DNA from 2 places in the Psychrobacillus sp. FSL W7-1457 genome. Region 1 is predicted to be linked to the other one. Evidence: predicted binding sites of a transcription regulator. Region 1 holds the regulator's gene; the other holds the start of a gene.

Region 1 (3,427 bases):
ACACTTATAATAATAATTAAACTACGTAAAATTTGCAAGTCAGAACCTAAACTTTTTTTAAATTTTATTATCTTCTTTCTCCTCTTAGATCATGAGTATTTCACCTTGCCCTTGTGCGAAAGCAAGTCCCTTTTAAATACTAAAACTATCCAAGAATAAAATAGCTAACAAGCGATTTTATTTTAGTTTTCCATTACAATAAGGCTAGTACATATAATAATTACCCGCATGCTATTGCAATGGAAACTTTATAGAAGACGGAAAGGATATTTAGATGAAAAAACAACAAACAGCCTTATACATATTAATCACCTACTGTGTCATGCAGCTCTCCGGAATCATCTTTGCTTCTCTGCTATTTATGGCTTTTAAATACTATAACCTGGAAAATCCTATGTTACTGGCTAACGGCTGGTGGACTTTCATCGGAATGGGAACTGCAACAATCATCACTTTACTTATCATACGAAAAGACAAGAGCTTTATCCGACCTTTAAAGGGACAAGCTTCGAGCACACTTAAATCAGTTGCCTGGGGAGTATTGGGATTCATAATGGTTTTGTACGGCCAGGCCCTTGCTGCTAATATTGAGATCAAGTTTTTTGGAATCGAGCCCGGTTCTGAAAATACACAAGACTTCATGGAACTAGCTAGTTCGGTGCCCTTTGTTTTTTTCTCTATCGTATTCTTTGCCCCAATCTTAGAAGAGCTCATCTTCCGTCGTATCATTTTCGGAACATTATTACCTAAAACAAACTTCTTTGTAGCAGCACTTATAAGCTCACTGTCCTTTGCAGTCATCCATTTTGAGTTTACGCACATACTAATATATGCTGTGTCTGGTTTTATATTCGCATTCATTTATTATAAGACAAAACGAATCATTACTTCTATTATTGCCCATATGCTTTTAAATGGATTCGTAGTAATTGCACAACTATATAATGAAGAAATTATTAACTTCTTTGAAAGATTAGCAGAAATGTTGCAATAAGGAGGAATCATTATGACTTTTTCATTTACCAAATTTCCTACAATAGAAACGGAAAGACTTATTCTCCGAAAGGCAACCGAGCAAGACTCCGACGACATTCTAGAATTGTATGCCAATGAAAATGTTGTACAGCACATGCCACTCGATCCGTTTACTTCTATTGAAGATGCAAAAGGCGAGATTAGTTGGTACGAGAAAATATTTTTGGAGCAAACTGGTTTGCGTTGGGTAATAGAAAAGAAAGTAAACAAAAAAGTGATTGGTACGTGTGGTTACTTAAACTATGAGGTTGAACATAACCGGATAGAAATAGGATATGACCTCTCCCCTGAATCATGGGGAAAGGGAATTATGACGGAGACATTAAAGGCTATTATTCACTTTGCCTTTTTAGAGTTAAACGCAAACAAAATTGAAGCTCAAATTACGTCAGAAAACGATGCATCCCTTCACCTAGTAAGTAAGCTAGGCTTTCACAGAGATGGTGTTCTAAGGGAACATGAATTTGAAATGGGACGCTATATCGACCTTGTCATTTATTCCCTTCTTGCTAGAGAATATACGAATAAGCCTTCGACTAAATTATAGTCGAAGGCTTATTTCTTAGATATTTTTGTGGGAAAATACTTCGGTGGCTGAGGAACTGCCTCCTCGCATTTCCCCATTTGCCTGTCGGGGCAGACATAGGCGGTTTCGCTTTTCTTATATATCGTTTCGAATCATATAGATTAGTGTTTGAAGTTCTACGGAAAGGTCAATCGTATGTACGCGAATCTCATCCGGTGTGCTGATTGGAACAGGGGTGAAATTTAAAATCCCTTTTACATCTGATCCAACTAGGAGGTTGGCCACCTCTTGGGCAGAACGGCTTGGAAGAGTGAAAATGACTAATTCAATTCCGTATTCCTTCAGTTTTTCTAGCATCACACTGGAATGAAAAACTGGGATATCGCTAATAATGGTTCCTTCGAGTGGTGCCTTCGTATCAAATGCGACTACTATTCTAGTATTATGATTTTTTTGGAAATTATATTTTACAAATGCTGTCCCTAAGCTACCAACACCTATCAATGCAACCTTCGCGGCTTCGTCTTGATCTAATGTTTTTCTGAAAAACTCTAGTAGATGGGGTACATCGTAGCCATAGCCTTTTTTACCTAATGCACCAAAATGAGAAAAGTCTCTCCGGATGGTTGCCGAGTCGATTTTCATCGCTTCACTTAGCTGTTGGGATGAAATACGTTTATGCTCTGCATTGTGAAAGCTTTGCAAAAATCTATAATATAAAGGAAGTCGTTTCATCGTCGCTTGAGGAATGCGAGGTACATCACGTTTCATAAGTATCCTCCTAATGTATAAGGCAAATTCATTTTTTCACGTTACCTTTCTTTCATTGTAAAGGGAGAACGTTGCAACGACAAGTCCTATCTATTACACTTAGGATAGAATTGAGGTGCAAATAATCGTGATCGTTTTACAAGTAAACCAAGTAACTAAATCCTTTAACGGGGAAGATATATTAACAAACGTAAAGCTAGAGGTTCAAGACCGTGACCGAGTTGCACTAGTCGGTCGTAACGGTGCTGGGAAATCTACCTTACTTAAAATAATTGCTGGAGAAATGTCCTATGATTCCGGTGACATTATCCTGCCAAAAAATATTAGACTAGGCTACTTAGAACAGCATGCCGGTTTAGAATCCAAGCTGACCATTTGGGAGGAAATGAAATCCATCTTCAGTCATTTAATAGACTCCGAAAAAGAATTACGTTCATTAGAAGCCCAAATGGCTGACCCTGCTGTCTATGAGGATTCAGAAGCCTACGCTAAAGTAGCTGCTACATATGACGAGTTACAGCTTGCATTTAACGAGGCTGGTGGCTATCGCTTTGAATCTGACATCCGCTCTATCTTACATGGGATGCAGTTTTTCCCGGACGACTATGACAAGCCTGTACAAGCCTTATCTGGCGGACAAAAAACGCGCCTAGCTTTAGCTAAAATGCTATTAAGTAAGCCCGATTTACTCATACTCGATGAGCCTACAAACCATTTGGATATCCAAACACTCAGCTTCTTAGAAAACTATTTGAAAAACTATAGTGGAGCCATTTTAATCGTATCCCATGACCGGTACTTCCTAGATCAGGTAGTAAATCTAGTGTACGAGGTTTCTCGCCATAATGTTACGAGATACGTTGGTAACTACAGTGCCTATTTAACGCAAAAGGCAAAAAATTATGAGCTGGATAAAAAGAAGTATGAGAAGCAACAAGAGGAAAAGGCAAAGCTAGAGGATTTTGTTAGTCGTAACCTGGCTCGTGCCTCCACAACCAAGATGGCGCAGTCTCGAAGAAAGGTAATCGAGAAGACAGACTGGATGGATGCACCTGATGGCGATGAAAAATCTGCTAACTTCGGTTTTACCATCGA
Region 2 (3,427 bases), 150 kb from region 1:
CCAAGCAGTATTAATGCTATGCCTACTGGCACGAGAAGAGTAGTTCCATAATAGAAGGCTGTCTTAGGAAAAAAGCCAATAATTCCTACGAAGAAAAATACAAGAAATACATTTGTGACCTCCCAAACAGGTGACAAATAACGCTGAATAATATTACTCAATATATGTTGCTTACCAGTTATCAAGCTATACGCATTAAAGAAGCCAGCACCAAAGTCAATGGAGCCTACCACTACATAACCAAATAGAAAAGTCCATAAAACGGTGAGACCTATAATCTCTAAACTCATGTAATGTCACCGCCTTTGTCCGATTTTCTATCCTCTATTTCCTGTTCAACAGGATTTCTTCGGAACATCCGAGTAAGTACTACAACACTTCCAACTCCAAGAACTAAGTAAAGGCCTGCAAACAGAACTAACATAAAATCTACCTGCCCACTTGTCGTTGCTGCATCCTCCACCCTCATGATTCCTCTTAATATCCATGGCTGTCTTCCTACCTCAGCTAGCCACCAGCCTGCCTCAATTGCAATTACGGCAGCAGGGCCACTTAAAAATAAGAGCCATAGAAATAATTTAGAATTAACGAAGGTCCATTTTAAACGTTTACCTAACCAATAGAATGCTGCTAATGCAGCAAGACCCATGCCGATTGCTACCATGATATTAAAGAGATAATGGATATAAAGAGGAGGCCTTTCATCTTCTGGAAACTGATCGAGCCCAATAACCTCTGCAGTTGGATTAGAATACGCTAGTATGCTCAAAGCATACGGAATCTTAATCGCATATTTCACTTCTCCATCGTCTAATATTCCAAACAAAATGAGAGAGGCGTTTTCCTGCGTTTCAAAATGCCATTCAGCAGCTGCTAGTTTTTCTGGCTGATACTCTGCTAAATATTTTCCGGAAAAGTCTCCTATAATAGCTGTGGCAATCGAAAAGATCAATCCTAGCTTAACGGTTAAGTATAAAGCTTTTTTATGATAAACATGGTTAGACCCCTTTAACAAACGAAATGCAGCAATAGATGCCAATACAAATGCAGATGTCATATACGCCGTTACAACAACATGTGCTACCTTTGTTGGCATAGCAGGGTTAAACATCGCTATCAGCGGATTAATATTGACCAACTCTCCATTTACCATATCAAAGCCCTGTGGAGAATTCATAAACGCATTCACAATCGTAATAAACACGGCAGAAAAGGAAGCACCGACTGCAACGGGAATAAGTAACAACAAATGCTTTTTCTGATTCTCAAAACGATCCCATGTATACAGATAAATGCCTAAAAAAATAGCTTCAAAGAAAAATGCAAAAGTTTCCATAAACAATGGTAGGGCAATTATATTACCAGCTAGCTCCATAAAGTTTGGCCACAGTAAGGAAAGTTGCATCCCGATTGCAGTTCCCGTAACAACTCCTACTGCGACCGTAATCACAAATCCTCTAGCCCAGCGCCTAGCGAGTAATATGTAATGTTCGTCATTCTTTTTTATACCTACCCACTGAGCAATCATAATCATCAGTGGAACTCCAACACCGATTGTCGCATAAATAATATGAAAAGATAAGGTTAACTCAGTTAAGACACGACTATAGAAAACTGAATCAGCATTTCCCATACTTGACTCTCCTCACCCTCCAAAAATTCTTCCAGCAATAGATAGTATCATAATACCTGCCACTACAAAGGCGAGCCACATTAAGTATCTCTCTTGTCTCTTATACACTAACCATTCCTCCTTTATGATGCCCAGATATATTATTAAATTATTCCCAATATTATTGGATTCATAACCTTTTAGAGAAGAAAGTCAAAAAATAAAAATCCTTTTGCAATAATTAAGAAAATAATGAAGACTAATATTCATTTCAATAAGAGAAGATCGAATTCATAACAAGTGCTGATTAGTCTTCTAAAACTTCTAAATGCATAAGGTTATTAGAATCACTTTGTAATTCAGATGTACTCCACCCTAATTGGATAACATCACCTTTATTACGAGCGAAATATTTATATTCCACTTGTGGTTCAGTATCAAATATTACTCCTATGTGATATGGATTTGAGGATTCATAGCCGTCCTCACGGTGAGGCACCGTCCTATATTCCCAAGTTTCCACAGGGTACCGCTCTTCCAAATAGATCTGTATATAACCTACTTTTTTTTCTATTTGCATATCAATCCAATACGGACGAACAAAATAAAAGATAACGAAGGACACCAAAAACAAAAGAGCCAGTCCCTGAATAATTTTTCTCCATTTTCCTTTCAAAATAAAAGAAATTAATAGAGTAACTAGTAAAGTTCCGCAAACTATCACTAATTCAAGTAATTCTACTGGATGCATAATTATCCCCCTTTTTAAATCCATTGCTTACGTTTGTTCAATAAGAAAAAGGCTTTACTCCTTTTTGAAGTAAAGCATCTGTTCATATCAGTTTTGGCGTTCAATTTCTATTTGTTCTATTTGGTCTAAAATCCAAGGATGATTACCTTTTTTCGAATAAGTTGTAAAATATTCTTTACCTTCCTCAATTAGATGCCAAGCCATCTCTTCATCTACAACAATTTTAAAAGCATGTTCCTCTGTGTCATTATTGGGGTCATAAGCTTTTACCCAGTATTCCTTATAATCGTCTGAGTGACCTTTTTCTATAACTTTCAAAAAAGAAGATGTCGATGAATATGGTCCTCCACAAGATGTTAGTATCAATAATACAAATAAGAGTATATAAATCAGATTTTTTGTCATTGTCCCTCCCCCAATTATTGTTCCCTAATGTACTGTTCTCTGTACAATCTAATACTTCCTTCTTAAACTGGCTTTTTTAGCTAACCTATAGCATAACTGTAAATAGAAAAACGTGAAATCTACAACTATATTTCACGTTTTTACCACTTTTAAAGCTAGCTTATGGAGATGGCAACTCTCCTAGGAGACCATCCCCTCCGTAAGCATCTCAGGATTGAAGAGGATATGGAGAAGTGCTCCTGAAAAAGCGTACGCTTTAACAAAGAACACTATAGATAATTAGAATAGAAGCCCCAAAAACTTCACAAGATCGTAAAATTTTCGAGGCCTTATTAGGTTGAGGAGAGTTTTGTCAAAACCTCTTCATTTTATGGTCTATCTTGCTCACGGATCTCATCGATTGGAACAAAGACATCTATATGTCTATATAGGTTTTGGAATATGGCAGGAATAGTTCCTCCATACTCTCCATCCAAATTTAAGAGAACCTTATCTTCAGAGGTCACTTTAATATGCTGGGCTTTTTTATAAATGACATGAGGATCTTCTAAATGTTCTCCACGAAGAGCTAAACTGGCAAGTCTTATAAACTCAGCAATATTTACTTTCTTTAAGATAAGCAACGAAAAGTTTCCATCATTAATACTTGAGTTTGGAGC

What was found. The regulator Rex, encoded in region 1, represses fermentation and respiration genes when NADH is low (regulators of the CRP and FNR family bind a similar motif). The targets are predictions, from matches to a motif close to TTGTGAAATATTTCACAA.
Region 2: the regulator Rex is predicted to act here: its motif matches at 1,774-1,791, upstream of NSQ95_RS15975 (cytochrome ubiquinol oxidase subunit I).

What each region holds. Positions count from the first base shown of each region.
Region 1 covers NZ_CP151993.1:3,390,759-3,394,185, forward strand. Annotated here, with positions in the region: gene NSQ95_RS16570 (type II CAAX endopeptidase family protein) at 275-994, shown strand; gene NSQ95_RS16575 (GNAT family protein) at 1,007-1,582, shown strand; gene NSQ95_RS16580 (redox-sensing transcriptional repressor Rex) at 1,697-2,332, opposite strand; gene NSQ95_RS16585 (ABC-F family ATP-binding cassette domain-containing protein) at 2,460-3,427, shown strand, end outside.
Region 2 covers NZ_CP151993.1:3,245,356-3,248,782, forward strand. Annotated here, with positions in the region: gene NSQ95_RS15970 (cytochrome d ubiquinol oxidase subunit II) at 1-290, opposite strand, end outside; gene NSQ95_RS15975 (cytochrome ubiquinol oxidase subunit I) at 287-1,633, opposite strand; gene NSQ95_RS15980 (hypothetical protein) at 1,920-2,363, opposite strand; gene NSQ95_RS15985 (hypothetical protein) at 2,451-2,768, opposite strand; gene NSQ95_RS15990 (diacylglycerol kinase) at 3,137-3,427, opposite strand, start outside.